One region of the Paenibacillus sp. JT22N7 genome, then DNA from elsewhere that is predicted to be linked to it. Evidence: riboswitches for the same ligand, from Rfam matches in the RefSeq annotation. Region 1 holds a riboswitch; each other region holds the start of a gene.
What was found. A riboswitch is a leader RNA that binds a small molecule or an ion and turns the genes downstream of it on or off. The one in region 1 is predicted to bind cyclic di-AMP.

Region 1 (5,078 bases):
TTATTTCGCAAATGCTGAAAATTCATCAATACACAGCAATGTGCGCGCCTATTATGGGACAGATTGCTGCTCTGGAATCGCTGCGCAGCGGATTGGCAGACAAGGATCTAATGAAGGAGGCTTACAAGCAGCGCAGGGCGATGTTCGTGGGCGGCTTGCAGCAGCTTGGGCTTTCCTGCCATATGCCGGAAGGGGCGTTTTATGCTTTTCCATCCATCGCCCATACGGGACTAAGCTCGGAGCAGTTCGCCTTCAAGCTCATGAAGGAAGCGGGCGTGGCCGTCGTGCCAGGCCATGTTTTTGGCCCGGGCGGTGAAGGGCGCATCCGCTGTTCCTATTCGGTATCATCAGCAAAGCTGTCGGAGGCTTTGGAGCGAATGGGCTGTTACATGAGCCAGACGAGGCAGGCTGAACCGTTGCAATTGCAGCAGTTGGAGCGGGTCGGCGGTTGATGGGAGCGGAGAGGGTAAGGAAAGGGCTAGAAAAGGAAGCGGAAAGGAAGTGGAGGGGTAAGAGAGACGCTAGGCTTCTTCCCCTCCTCCGTAAACCATGCAATGAAATTCCGCCGCGCCTTGCGGGGTCGGGCGGATATACGTGTCGGTAATGCGGAAGCCTGCCTTCTCGTATACACGAATAGCACGTGCATTCCAGGTCAGCACCTCCAAATCCAGCTCGCTATTAGGAGCGCGGCGGCAAGCCTCCTCTACCAGCAGCGCCACAAAGGCGGTGCCTGAGCCCCTGCTGCAAAGCTGTGGGTGCAGACCCAATCCAAGCCGCAGCACTTCATCCCCCAGCGGGAAAAACTGTGCAAAACCAGCGAGCTCCCCGCGATCGTCTAAAATAGCAGCATATTGCCTCTGGCGCAGCTCGGGATCACCGAACTCCATTTCGGCTTGCTCCATAACCTCCCATGCGGGCCATTGATAGATGCCGTAAGGCGGCTCATACCGCCAATCGCACAACTGCCGGGCATGGGATTCATCCATAGCGGCAATCTTCCAGCCAAATGGCGGCTGGGCGCCAGCAGGAGCAGCATTTGCTTTTGTCATCATTATACAATCTCCTTATAAATCTCAATCGCGCGGGCGCGTGAAGCTTTCAAATCAACGATGGCATGCGGCTGCGGTAGGTGGATTTGCTTATCAGGCAGATGGGCAAGCTCCGGCAGCCAGCGTCTAATGTAAGTGCCGCTCGGATCATGTGTTGCGGACTGCGTGGCCGGATTCATAATGCGAAAATATGGCGCGGCGTCGTAGCCGAGCGACGAGCTCCAAAGCCAGCCGCCTCGGTTCAGTGTATGATCATAATCGGCCAGCTGGCGGCGGAAATACTGCTCGCCCAGCGTAAATGGGCATAACAGATTTTTCGTCAAAAACATGGCGGTAACCATCCGCAGCCGATTCGGCATTTCCCCCGTTTCATTTAGCTGCTTCATAGCGGCGTCAATAACAGGAATGCCCGTTTTTCCTTCGCTCCATGCCTCGAAATGCTGATCGCTTAGCGCAGATAAATCAAGCTTCTGCTCATATCGGTAGAAGTCCTCATTGTATTTTCCTTGATATAGAAAAAAATCCCGCCATGCCAGCTGTCTAATCCACGCCTCGGCTCCAAACTGCTGCTGCGCCGCTTCGTAGGCTTGCCGTGCTGACAGCGCTCCCGTATTCAAATAACGCGCCAAATGGCTCGTATGGTCGTCCGCAAACTGGTCGCGGCCGCCTTCATAGCCAGACAGGCGTTGATTTAGAAATTGCTCCAACACCTCGGCTGCATGGCTCGCGTGGGATTGGCCGCGCCCGGCTGAGTCATCTATCTGCCGAAAGGCTGCCGCAGCCAGATGCTCCCGCGGAAGACTGAAGCGCTCTGCCATGCTGGCATCTATATTTTTCAGCGTATTAAGCTGCTGCAGTGTTGTCTCGCCCGCAGGGGAATAGTGGCTCTGCATAAAGGATGCCATATGCGGTAAAACGGCGTAAATACCTTGTAAGGCTCACTGCGCCGAGAAAACGTATGGAGCTCCTCCAAATCGGCCAGCGGCGCATCGTCGAGCGTCATCCAGCGGCGTCCCGCTGCGCGTACAACCTGCTGCATAGCGTGGTCGCGTGCCCTTGCATAAGGCGTTGCCAGAAAACAGCAAAGCCGCAAGCTATTTGTCCGAAGACAAACAACTGCGGCTTTGCTGATTGAGACAGCAGCTTTTCGTTATGTAAGCGAAAAAAGCGTGGCCTGGCTCTATTGCTCGCTTGCGTACTTGTCGTAAGCGTCTTGGCTCATAACGCGTGTAGCTGATACGTAACGATCAGCATAATAAGACTCGCTAAGTTTGCTAATAATAACGCCTCTGCTCGAGGAAGCATGTGCAAACTTTCCATCGCCTACGTAAATACCAACGTGGGAGATGCCTTTGCCGCTCGTGTTGAAGAATACGAGATCGCCAGCGATCAGGTCACTCTTCTTCACTTCACTGCCATCGTTCGATTGGGCTTGGGAAGTACGGGAAAGATCGATGCCCATTTTGTCGAAAACATACTTCGTAAAACCGGAGCAGTCGAAGCCTTTCGTAGTCGTTCCGCCGCTTTGGTACGGTGTGCCGATCAGATCAGCGATAACACCATCCATCTTCGAACTCGCGAACACGCTGCCTGCTTGGAAAGCAAGCATTAATACAAGACCAACGAGTAGTGCAGTAACCTTCTTCAAAATTTGAAACTCCTTCCGGTGCCGACGAGGTTAGCTGTGGGGTTCGGTTGTGAAGGTTCCCTATGATTTCCAAGACACTTGAATCAAGCCGTCCAAGCATCGAAATCAATTCACCCAAAGTGGTTCCCCCGTATTTCTATACCTTTGCGGTATAAAAAATTAGGCTGGTTTAATTTTGCTCTGCGCTAATAATTCGTTTTTTTCATGTGATTTCCTTCTATATGAATGAATTTCTAATAATTCTCATGTAACCTTTTGGCTCAATTTTGCGTTAAAACAAGTTTCTTGCCTAATAAATGTTCGATCTATCGCCGTTCTTGGGCAAAAAAACATTTTGTCAGTTTATATGAGAAATAGGCAGCTAATATGCTATGAATCGTGTGAATAGGCAAGAATTATAGCGTAAAATGAAGATTTAGAGAGTTTGAGCTAGGTCGCCATATAGGCTGGGAAGTAAATGGAGGCTTTACCTGCAGGTGCAGGATAACGGCAAAAAACCGATTTCGGCCTTTTGGCCGCAATCGGTTTTTTTATGAGAAGGGCTTTAGAAAAATGAGAATACTAAATGAGAATTAGGTGGGGTTGCCCTCATTTTTCTAAGGGTCTCAGCTCTGCTTTGATTGCAGGCAATCGTATTGGGCAGCGAGCGTCCATACTTTTAACAAGGTGCGCGGCAGATGATAGGCTTGATGCATGATGAGTGCCAGCATGCCTGCCCAAGCATAGGAAAGCCCAGACACAGCGAGCGAAGCGGCAACAGCCAGCAGCCACATCAGCAGAGAGAGGCCGGCATAAGGGAAAAGATTTCGGAGCGCATGGCTGAGCCAGCGCAAGGAGCCCGTGCCGGAGGCGGCGCCGAACTGCATAGCGAGCAGCAGCAGGTGAACGAGGAAGCTCCATAGCAGCCAGCCGCCAAAGCCCGGCAGCGTGCCTTGCAGCAGCTCGCCCAGCGAATGGCCCTCCATAAGCAGCTTGAAGGCGCGAGGCAGCAGGAACCAGCCGGGTGCGAAAATAAGCAGCGTGCGCAGCCAATAGAGCAGCGTCACGGGCTTCCAAGCTTTGCGAATGCCTTGAAGAAACTGTGTTTCACCTGTTTCGCCCATATGATGCAGCGAGTAGAGCAGCCCCGCATTGAACAGCGGCGTCAGCAGCATGCGGGCAGCGAACAAGCCGCCCAGAAGCCACAAATAAGGATTGATCAAATCCGTCTTCGTCAATTGAAACTGGGCCTCGCTGAAGAACAGCGACACGGCCGAGTCAGACGGATGCTGGAGCGGAAAGCGCCGCAGCAGCGGCAGTACAGTCATATCAACAAAACGGTAAAGGAAAAGTCCCCATAATAGCTGGTAAAGGAATAACAGAATGACGATATAGAAATGGCGGATAGCGAGCCGCCAGCCTTGCTTCATATGCTGCTTCATTTTTCAACCTCCTCTCTACCAGCCTACGGATCCGAGCAAGCCTTCGATGAGCTTCGTCAGGCCGAGGCTCCATCGAATGCGCGACTGCTCGGGCACTTCTGCGCGCATAAAATTGTTAATATGCTTGTTGTCCAGCACATTGCTGTTTTTCGGGTCAACCGCCACCCAGGCAAGCGGAGCAGCATGCACAACCTTGTACTGGATATGCGACTCGGCGGCATCCCATGTTTTCGAAATCTTTTCGCCGTCGGTAAAGGAGAATACGAGCGGGATTGGCCCATTTTGCCCGCCATTGCGCTTAATCAGCACGGTAGACTCGTACTCCGTTTGGCCATCCTGCTCCACTTCATTCACTCGAATAGCCTCTACTGAAAAATCCGCCATCAGGCTGCCGTATACATACTGGTGGAAGTAGTCCTGCCATTTTTCCTTCGTAATCTGCTCAACGACACGCTGGAAATCAGACGTGGTGGGATGCTTGAATTTGTATTTTTGAAAATATGTGCGCATAATTTTTGACATCGTCTTTGCTCCGACCTGCTTCTCAATGCCGACCAGCACAAGCTTGGCGCGCATGTATACATTTTCCGCGTACTCATCGCTGTTGTGATAAGCCCATGAAGGCTGCTTCAGCGGGGCAGGGGCCGTAATATAGCTGGCTTCCATAGCCAAGTTAGGCTCAACGCCATAGGCGTTCTCCATCACCTTATCCTCCGCATAAGAAGTAAAGCCTTCGTCGAGCCACGCTTCTTCGAACTCGTTCGATGCAACCATCCCGTACCAATACTGATGGCCAATTTCATGTACAACGGTGCGCTCGAGGCTGTAGCCAGGGTTATCGGATTCAGCAGCTAAAGCGGTTACGAGCGTTGGATACTCCATGCCGCCTGCACCATTCGCACCCTTCGGAGGGACGATAATGGACAGCGTCGAATACGGATAATCGCCGTACCACTCCGC
Region 2 (5,078 bases), on a different contig from region 1:
CAGGAATCGGTGCATCCGCAAGCAATCGGTAATCCGTGCCTTTCAACAGGGCATGATGCGTTCGAACAGCTTCTACGCGGAATAGCACGTCACCGCCATACGATTTGCGGACGACCAGCTCCCCTTGCTCCATAGGTAAATCACCTCTTCGTCTATCCTATGGGCATAAGGCGTGTAGTGTGCGCAAAAAACAAACGGGCGCCCCGAGGCTATTGCCCGGCGGCGCCCATCTTTATTTAGCCTTTCCAGCCCACTTCCAAAAATGCGCGGCTGATCTTGGCGAATTCCTCCAGCGACAATGTTTCACCCCGCCGCGCAGGATCGATCGCAAGCCCCTGCAGCAGCGTTGTAAGGGCCTCCCGCTGTTCTTTGCCCACAAGCGCCGTCAAATTGTTGTAGAGCGTCTTGCGGCGCTGTGCGAAGCTGGCCTGCACGACGCGGAAGAAATGCGCCTCGTCGGGCACATCAACAGCCGGCTTGTCCCGCAGCGCAAGCTTAATGACAGCTGAATCCACATTCGGCTGTGGAATAAACACCGTATGCGGAACGGTGCAGACGAGCTTTGGCTCGCAATAATATTGCACAGCCACGCTCAGGCTGCCATATTCCTTGCCGCCTGGCTTTGCTGCCATCCGCTGCGCGACTTCCTTCTGGATCATGACGACGATGTTTTCCAGCGGCAGGCGCTCTTCCAGCAGCTTCATCAAAATCGGCGTCGTCACATAGTAAGGAAGGTTCGCCACGACGCTAACGCCCGTTACGCCGCTGAAGCGCTCTTCGAACAGCTGCTTCAGGTCGAGCTTAAGCACATCGCCGTGCACAATGCCCACATTCGCTTCGCCTTCGAAAATATCATGCAAAATCGGAATGAGCCGATTGTCGATTTCAACAGCCGTTACCGTTCCCGCAACTGCAGCAAGGCGCTGCGTCAATGCTCCGATACCAGGGCCGATCTCAAGCGCGCCTTTTGTCTCGTCAAGCTCAGCTGCGCTGACAATATTGTTTAAAATATTTTGGTCGATGAGAAAGTTTTGTCCCAAGCTCTTCTTAAAGGAGAACCCGTACTTCGCAATAATTTCCTTTGTTCGTTTAGGCGTAGCTACCTCTGCGGCCTTAACTGCGCCTTTATTCAAGCTTTGTTGCTCCGTCATACGCCTTCGTCACCCCTGTTCCTGTTGTTCCATGGCTTGCAGCGCCTTCTCAAACTCTTCGCGCGTAATGCAGAAGCTCGTGCAGCGCTTGTAGAACTGCTTCCCGTTCGCATAGCCGATCCCCAGCAGCTTGCCCATAACCAGCCGCCGCTTTGCCGCTTCTTCATGCACAATTAAGCCAGCTGCCATCAGATCGTCCCATGTAATGGCCCCGACGCTCTCAGCCGTTTCTGTACGCAGCTCCGAGAGCGCCTGCCTAATCGCATCAGGCGCCGCATTCTCAATGCCGATATCCCCTTTATAGGAAGCCAGCTCCTGCGGTAAAAAAGCATGCTTGCAGCCCGGCACGCGCTGAGCGACAATTTTACGAATACGCTCTCCCGCATGATCCGGATCTGTAAATATAATAACGCCACGGCGCTCCTGTGCCAGCGCGATGCGCCGCAGCACATCCTCGCCAATGGCCGATCCATTCGTCTCAATCGTATCGGCTTCAACGGCCCGCTTAATCGCTACCGTATCCTCTTTGCCTTCTACTACAATCATTTCCTTGATCACATCGAACAATCCTTTCACAAAGGGAAACTTATCTTGGATATTCGTTCAAGCGTAAACGGCTGTCGCCGTCCTTTGGCGGCAAAGCTGCCGTTTCGCGGTGAAATATAAGCTGATTATAAATGTGAAACTTATCAATCTTATATTTCAGAAAAAATGGGCGATTGCTGCAACAACAACCCGCTCATTCACGTCTGTTTTATTATAACCCCAATTGGCCATTCAAGCGAATCTGACGCAAACAAAAAGAAGAGGCAAGGCCTCTTCCGCATCCTGTCATATTTAGCTTATGATTGCGATAAACTAGAGCACAATCCATAAAGAACTGCCACTAATTAGCTAAGCGATGGCTTGTTAGGACCAATCACATAAACGGTAAATCCTTTTTTCTTACCAAATTTATTAGCTTGCTTCTCACTGTCAAAATAAACATCGATCTTATTGCCCTTGATCGCACTTCCGGTATCTTCAGCACGGCGGAAACCAATGCCCTCGATATACACCCACCAACCGAGTGGAATGATATCCGGGTCAACGGCAATTGTCCGTCCTTCCGATACTTTAGCGCCAGAGGCCGTAATTCCGTAGTCCGGGTGCCCTTCGCTCTTGCCCGTTGATGCTAAGCCAGCTGAATAGGCCGTCAATGTGACGTTGCTGAGCACTTTTTTGGATGTGAGCGTTGTGCCGTCTACCGTTACATTGTTGCTGGTTGTCGCTGTCGACAGCACAGTAACTTTAGGCTCCGGCTTTTTCGTACCGACTGCAACGACCTGATTGACCGCAACCGTTTCGACTACCTTGTCTACCACTTTCTTGGAGACAAGTACGCCATCTTCAAACTGCTTCTCAATTTTGATCGTTACGACGCCTTCTTTGCCCGTCTGCACAACCTTCTCCTTGCCTACTTCCAGGTTCGGATCTTCCTTCTTCACAATGGTGAACGGTGTTGGGCTGGACGACTTGCCTAGCTTCGTATCGACGCGAATGACTGTTACGGTCATATCCGCGCTGACGCCCGAGCCAAGCGAAGGTAATACTTTATCATCATCTTCAACAGGAATATTTAATTTCTTTATCGCTGCCTGCACGGTTTTCTCTGTCGTGTACACCGTTGATGTTTTGCCATCAGCTTTTACAAGTAGCGGTACCGCATGCTTAATTTCAAAGCGGTCCCCATCCTTTACTGCCGTATTCAGAGGTACAGATACCTCGTCATGCGGGCCAATTGTAATAGCTTGTTCATCCAGTAGGCGTTGCAGGACCCATTGTTTCGTTGAAACAACGGTTTCTTGTCCATTCACTACTACGGATACGCTTTTGTCAGCCGATCCGTACAACAACACCAAAAACATGAAAGTCATAGCGATTGAGATCGTAGTACTCAAAAGAATCAAACGCAAGTTTTCACGCTTCCATCGCAATGCGAAAGACATGCTGGATGATCGTTTCCCATGGGTCTCACTTGATTGAATAATGCCCACTTCATCGGTCCTCCTTCATAGCCCCGCCGTCGAATTACGCATGATACCATTGACGCGACTATAGTATATTGGCGTGCTTCTAGCACGCTCCAGTATATTTCCTCTGCAACCTCCTAGATTTACCCTATGACGACGGTTTACCCAATATTCAAAAATAAAAAGAAAGCCCGTCGACAGAGGATCTGTTTCGTGGCTTCCCGGGAACGTCAAAATAGACTATTCAGGAATGGTGGATGCACGAGGTTGATCACTCTCTATAAACGCTTACGAGGTTAGCTGTCGGGTTCGGGCAAGAGAGCTGCCCTATCGTCGGAAGAATGCTCATGGCAATCCCCGCCAAATTCACCCCTAGAAGAAATTCAGGTGCGCGTGCAATGTGATCCGCAAATTCCTCACAGCATCGTGCATGGTTCCCCCGCTCTCCAAAGTTCGAAGATTAAGCGCAAACTGGAAATCCAATACAAAAATTTAAAGCTCTGAAATGAATCATACCTTCATCGGAGCCTAATTGTAAAGATCAGATAAAAACCGATTTAAGCGAAATTTTAGGATATTTACGGAAAAGAGAGTCTATTTCAGCATGAAAAATTAGTTTTATCGCCGTAAAGGTCACTTATTCTCGTTTTTATAGCCGTTTTTACACAATTCCGAAACATTTTTTACCGTTTTCGGTCGTTAAATTGGCGATTTCGGCCACCGATTTTCCTAATATTTCTGCTGCGGCTTCCGCAACGAGCGACACATAAGACGTCTCATTTCGTTTCCCTCGGAATGGATGAGGGGTCAAATATGGGGCATCCGTTTCGATCAAAATTCGGTCACTCGGAACCATCGCAAGCACCTCTTTTGGCACCCTTGCATTTTTGAATGTAAGCGGTCCCCCGAACGATATATAGAAGTTCATATCGAGGCATTTTTGAGCCGTTTCTGGACTGCCGGAAAAGCAATGCATAATGCCGCCAACCTCAGAAGCATTTTCCTCCTTCAGCAGCTTGACAATATCCTCATGGGCATCGCGATTATGAATAATAATTGGTTTTTTCAACTTCTTGGCTAAGCGAATTTGCTCGCGAAATACGCGATGCTGGACGTCTTTTGGGGACGTATCCCAATGGTAATCCAGTCCGATTTCGCCAATGGCTACCACTTTAGGATGAGAGCAAAGCTCTTCAATCCATCCCAGATCCTCCGGCAGCATATCGATGCTGTCAACGGGGTGCCAGCCAACTGCTGCATATATAAAATCATATTTTTCTGCCAGCGCAAGTGTTGTTGGAATCGTTTCCCGATTGAATCCAATATTAACCATTAAATCCACCCCTGCCGCACGCGCTCTTTCGATAACAGCTTCGCGGTCTTCGTCAAAATGCGGGGAGTCCAAATGGGTGTGTGTGTCGAATAAAGAAATCATAATTGAGCAAGCTCCTTCTATATTATAGTCTATGGTGAAACGGTCGAAAGCCGTCCTTTGGCGGCGCGTTTCAGTCCGAGAAATATAGAGAAAGTATGGCAAAATCATATACTTTCCTATATTTTAAATAACATTCGTACTTTATCGCTTAATTGATCAGCGGCAGCGCGCAGCTTCTCTTCCGGATAATACAAATGGGACTGGCCCTGATGAAGTCCAGTAATGGAACGAATGATGTCAGATTTCGTGGAAATTTCACTGACAGCCTCGTAGCTATCCATTAACAAAATCGGCGTCTTTTCTTCTTTTCCGCCTTTTTTCGTATCAGGCTGATACACATCATACGGTTGATCAAATGGAAAATCAATTTCCATATGGTAATCCGGGTTCAACCCGATCGCTGCAAATTGTTGTCTTACTTCATTAAAGAGGCCAATATCCGGTTTATCCAACATGATGTATTTATAGAGGCGACGCGTC
Region 3 (5,078 bases), on a different contig from region 1:
CCTTCACCTTGTCCATCACCTCAAGCAGCTGCTGCGCGGAAAATGGCTTTAAAATATACTCATCCACCTGCAAGCCGATCGCCTGCTTCGCATATTCAAATTCATCATAGCCGGAAAAAATAACGATGCGCGTCAGCGGATACGTCTTCCTCGTCCATTCCGCCAGCTCCAAGCCGTTCATATACGGCATGCTAATATCCGTCGCTACGATGTCCGGTTCCAGACGCTCAATCAGCTCCATCGCTTCCCTGCCGTTCGCCGCCGTATCTACAATTTCAAAGCCATGGCGCTCCCATGCAATTTCGTGCAGCAGCCCGCTGCGCGTCTCTTCTTCATCATCTACCAGCAGCACTTTATACATCGTTCATCCCCCCGCTATTTAAATACGCGGCCGAGCAGCCGCAAACACCTGATTCTGTCAGCATGCTATTTATCATATTCGTTTCCTTGTTTTCTGGAAAGAGGGGGTGCTTTGAGTAAACAAGCGTAAACGGCTGAAGCCGTCCTTTGGCGGCAAAGCTACCGTTTCGCGATGAAATATAGAGAAAGGAAGAAAAAAATCATATGCTTTCCTATATTTTAAAGAAATCGCGAGATAAATCGACCTTGCTAAAGATAAATCTCGTTGTAAGCGTTTAAAATCAAACTAATCCGCTGCATTCGCTCTCTTTTGCGGCGTAAGCTTCCTTTACAGCAATCGCGGCGGGGGAGTATGATTCATAGCATGCATGAACCTTTTTTTGAAATATAAGAATTTATAAGTTTTGCACTTATAAATAGGCTTATATTTCTCGGACTGAAACGCGCTGCGCCGCCAAAGGAAGGCGATAGCCGTTTCACCTTGAAATATAGGAAAGTATAGGTTTTCGTTATCCTTTCTCTATATTTCTAAGGGCAAAGCTCTTCGCTCGTCCCAGAAGGACGACGAAGTCGTTTTTGCTTGATCGCTGAGTCTTCGCCCAATAGGCGAAGAGCGGGGGAACCAAACGCACTGCAGCCATCCGATGTGAGAGTCGGAAGCTGGCAGCGCAGGGGTGAATCGTTTGCAGGAGTGTCATGAAACTTCAGGCAAATGTAGGGCGACTCTCACCGCCCGAATCCGACAGCTAACCTCGTAAGCGCAGGTGTAGAGAGGAATGGTGAACGATTGTGACCTTGTAAATCAGGCCACAGAGCGTCATACGCCTCTGTGGTTTTTTGTTGTCTTTTTTTCGAAAATAACACTCGCAACATCGGCAGGCATTTTGTTTCAAACGCTGAGTTCTGCACTGCCGCAGAAACGGGGGAACCATCGACGGCTCTCTGTCGTTGTCCAATGGACAATTGCAGGGAACGTCACGGGGTGAATCGCAAGGGCACGATAAGTGCCAAGCGTAGGGCGTCTCTCGCGCCCGAATCCGACAGCTAACCTCGCAAGCGTCAACGGGAGAGGCCACACTTACACTTATCGCAGGCGAATCAGGGGCGTATGATGCCCGGATGAAGGAAGCTGCGGGTGAAGAGTCCTCTTTGCCCAAGGCTTCTTTTTTGCTGCCTTTTTTTCCAAAATGACTAGGGATAAAACGAAATAAGGAGCGCTGCAGCTATGCTGGATATCGGAATGGCTTTGACCTTAATCGCAGCTTTCGGGCTGATTGCCGGATTTATACGCTGGTGCGATCGGTCCATTAGCGAAACGGAGGAACGGGGATGATTCTCATATTGCTCGTTACAGGAGCTTTGCTGGTGTATCTCGTCTACGCCTTGCTCCATCCGGAAAAATTTTAGCAAATAACGTTTCATCATTTATAGCAAGGGAGGAACAGCTGTGGACGTCTTGCAAATGGCGGTAGTCGTCGGCATGATCATGCTGATCGCAAAGCCGCTTGGGCATTATTTATATTCCGTGTTTTCAAACGTTCCAAACCGTACTGACAAGCTGTTTGGACGAATCGAAGCGCTCATATATGCAGTAATCGGGCTCAAAAATCGCCAAGGCATGAGCTGGAAAAGATATGCGCTCAGCTTTATTACACTCAATTTCGTGCTCGTAGCTGTCAGCTATGTACTGCTGAGGGTGCAAAGCGGTCTGCCGCTTAACCCGAATGGAATCGGCGGCATGGAGCCGACACTCGTCCTAAATACGGTCATCAGCTTTATGACCAATACGAATCTCCAGCATTACAGCGGCGAATCAGGGCTGACGTATTTTGCGCAAATGGCCGTCATTACGATGATGATGTTTACGTCCGCCGCTACCGGCTTTTCCGTTGCTGTCGCCTTCGTGCGCGGCATTACGAGCAAAGGCGGAACGCTCGGCAACTTTTTCGAGGATTTCGTCAAAGCACATACGCGGATTTTCTTCCCGCTCGCTATTATCATTACGCTGCTGCTTGTGGCGCTGCAAGTGCCGCAAACGCTTAGCCCTACCTTGACCGTTACGACACTCGAGGGCGCGGTTCAGCATATCGCCATCGGGCCAGTCGCCTCGCTGGAGTCGATTAAGCATCTTGGCACGAATGGCGGCGGTTTTTTCGGAGTCAACTCCGCCCATCCGTTCGAAAATCCCAACCCGCTGACGAATGTCATTGAGATTTTGTCCATGTGGGCACTGCCTGCCGCGCTGCCCTTCATGTATGGCCGGTTTGCGAAAAGCAGCAAGCAGGGCTGGGTTATTTTTTCGGCGATGATGGCGCTGTTTCTGATCTTTCTTACGATTTCCTATACGGCTGAAAAAAGCGGCAACCCGCTGATCGCCACACTCGGCATCGACGCTTCGCAAGGCAGCATGGAGGGCAAGGAGGTTCGCTTCGGCATCGCCCAGTCCGCGCTGTTCACGACGGTGACGACGGCGGCCACGACCGGCTCGGTCAATTCGATGCACGATACGCTCACTCCGCTTGGCGGGCTCGTTCCCCTTGCCCAAATGATGCTGAACGTCGTCTTCGGCGGCAAAGGCGTCGGGCTCGTCAATATGCTGATGTATGCGATGCTGACGGTGTTCATCTGCGGGCTGATGGTCGGACGGACACCAGAATTTCTCGGACGAAAAATAGAGCCGCGCGAAATGAAGCTCATTGCCATTGCCATTCTCGTGCATCCGTTTATTATTCTCGCGCCAACGGCAGCGGCTTTTCTAACCGACCTGGGGCAAGGCGCTATATCCAATTCGGGCTTTCATGGCATTACGCAGGTGCTTTATGAATATACGTCCTCGGCCGCCAACAACGGCTCCGGGTTTGAGGGGCTGGCCGACAATACGCCGTTCTGGAATATAACGACCGGGCTTGTGATGTTTTTCGGCCGATATATGTCGATGATTGCGCTGCTTGCTGTTGCCGGATCACTCAGCCGCAAGCAGTGGGTGCCGGAGACGATTGGCACGTTCCGAACGGACAATTCGCTGTTTGCGGTTATGCTAATGGGCGTCGTTATTTTGATCGGCGCGCTCACGTTTCTGCCCGTCATTGTCACAGGGCCAATTGCCGAGTTTTTAACGATCCGTTAAAGGGAAATGAGGGGTAAGCGTTATGAATGACCAACGTGCTAAAAAACTGTTCACCGGACCGCTCGTGACTGAGGCGCTAAAGATGAGCCTCCTCAAGCTGAATCCGGTCCATATGATGAAAAATCCGGTCATGTTCGTTGTCGAGATTGGAACGCTGATCGTTCTGCTCATGACCCTATTTCCAGGGTACTTCGACTCGCAGGATCGCATCGGCTTCAACTTGACTGTTTTTATTATTTTGCTCTTTACGGTGCTGTTCGCGAACTTTGCCGAAGCGTTAGCCGAAGGCCGCGGGAAAGCACAGGCTGGCTCGCTGAAAAAAACGAAGCAGGAAATTATGGCGAATAAGCTGCTGGGCGACAGCATTCAAATCGTCCCTTCTACGGAGCTGCGCAAAGGGGATATCGTTATCGTCTCGCAAGGGGAAATGATTCCCGGCGACGGCGAGGTCATTGAAGGCCTCGCTTCCGTCGATGAATCGGCTATTACCGGCGAATCGGCACCCGTCATCAAGGAGGCGGGCGGCGACTTCAACTCCGTGACGGGCGGAACGCGGGTCATCAGCGACCGCATCAAAATGCGAATCACGAGCGAGCCCGGTGAAACGTTCATCGACCGGATGATCGCGCTCGTCGAAGGCGCGAAGCGGCAGAAAACGCCGAATGAAATTGCCCTGAACACGCTGCTGATAAGCCTGACGATTATTTTCCTCATCGTCGTCGTCACGCTTGGCCCGATTGTCGCTTATGTGGACGTCAATTTGGAAATTCCCGTGCTCATCGCGCTGCTCGTCTGCCTCATTCCGACGACAATCGGCGGCCTGCTGTCCGCCATCGGCATCGCCGGCATGGACCGGGTCACCCAGTTCAATGTGCTGGCCATGTCCGGGAAGGCGGTCGAAGCAGCTGGCGACATTAATACGATGATTTTGGATAAAACCGGAACGATCACCTTCGGCAATCGGATGGCTAGCGAAATCAATCCGGTGGGCACTGCTGGGGCAGATGAGGCAGCGGCATGGGCCGCTATTTCCTCCCTGCAGGATGAAACGCCGGAAGGCCGCTCGGTGCTGGAATGGATGAAAAAGCATGATAAAACCTACGATGCCGCGCTTGGCGAAGGCGGTCAATTCGTTCCCTTTCAGGCCGAGACGCGGATGAGCGGCATCGATTTGGCCGATGGACGGCTCGTGCGCAAAGGAGCAGTTGAAGCGATTCGCAGCTGGGTGCTCGCCCAAGGAGGAGACATACCCGCTGATTTGGCTCAGGAGACGGAGCGGATTGCCAAGGAAGGCGGCACGCCGCTCGCTATCGCCGTCGATCAGCACATATTCGGCTTGATTTATTTGAAGGATACGGTCAAGCCTGGCATGAAGGAACGGTTCGACCAGCTGCGAGCGATGGGCATCAAAACGATTATGTGTACGGGCGATAATCCGTTTACGGCGGCAACTATCGCCAGAGAAGCGGGCGTCGACGATTTTATTGCCGAAAGCAAGCCGGAGGATAAAATCGCCGTCATCCGGCGCGAGCAGGCGGAAGGCAAGCTCGTCGCCATGACGGGGGACGGGACGAATGACGCGCCCGCACTC

Region 2: it holds a riboswitch for cyclic di-AMP, as region 1 does, so the genes downstream of both, AC50Y5_RS31060 (resuscitation-promoting factor) here and AC50Y5_RS29365 (C40 family peptidase) in region 1, are expected to answer to the same signal.
Region 3: it holds a riboswitch for cyclic di-AMP, as region 1 does, so the genes downstream of both, kdpF (K(+)-transporting ATPase subunit F) here and AC50Y5_RS29365 (C40 family peptidase) in region 1, are expected to answer to the same signal.

What each region holds. Positions count from the first base shown of each region.
Region 1 is NZ_JBXENY010000014.1:89,316-94,393, reverse strand. Features, by position in the region: gene AC50Y5_RS29385 (aminotransferase class I/II-fold pyridoxal phosphate-dependent enzyme) at 1-452, shown strand, start outside; gene AC50Y5_RS29380 (GNAT family N-acetyltransferase) at 522-1,052, opposite strand; gene AC50Y5_RS29375 (FAD-binding domain-containing protein) at 1,052-1,942, opposite strand; gene AC50Y5_RS29370 (cryptochrome/DNA photolyase family protein) at 1,885-2,088, opposite strand; gene AC50Y5_RS29365 (C40 family peptidase) at 2,230-2,700, opposite strand; cyclic di-AMP (ydaO/yuaA leader) riboswitch at 2,702-2,873, opposite strand; gene AC50Y5_RS29360 (hypothetical protein) at 3,303-4,118, opposite strand; gene AC50Y5_RS29355 (M1 family metallopeptidase) at 4,134-5,078, opposite strand, start outside.
Region 2 is NZ_JBXENY010000017.1:10,113-15,190, reverse strand. Features, by position in the region: gene yabG (sporulation peptidase YabG) at 1-133, opposite strand, end outside; gene rsmA (16S rRNA (adenine(1518)-N(6)/adenine(1519)-N(6))-dimethyltransferase RsmA) at 237-1,151, opposite strand; gene rnmV (ribonuclease M5) at 1,161-1,709, opposite strand; gene AC50Y5_RS31060 (resuscitation-promoting factor) at 2,042-3,187, opposite strand; cyclic di-AMP (ydaO/yuaA leader) riboswitch at 3,433-3,640, opposite strand; gene AC50Y5_RS31055 (TatD family hydrolase) at 3,825-4,598, opposite strand; gene AC50Y5_RS31050 (HD domain-containing protein) at 4,715-5,078, opposite strand, start outside.
Region 3 is NZ_JBXENY010000004.1:282,731-287,808, forward strand. Features, by position in the region: gene AC50Y5_RS12815 (response regulator) at 1-361, opposite strand, end outside; cyclic di-AMP (ydaO/yuaA leader) riboswitch at 936-1,136, shown strand; cyclic di-AMP (ydaO/yuaA leader) riboswitch at 1,245-1,434, shown strand; gene kdpF (K(+)-transporting ATPase subunit F) at 1,690-1,767, shown strand; gene kdpA (potassium-transporting ATPase subunit KdpA) at 1,808-3,487, shown strand; gene kdpB (potassium-transporting ATPase subunit KdpB) at 3,510-5,078, shown strand, end outside.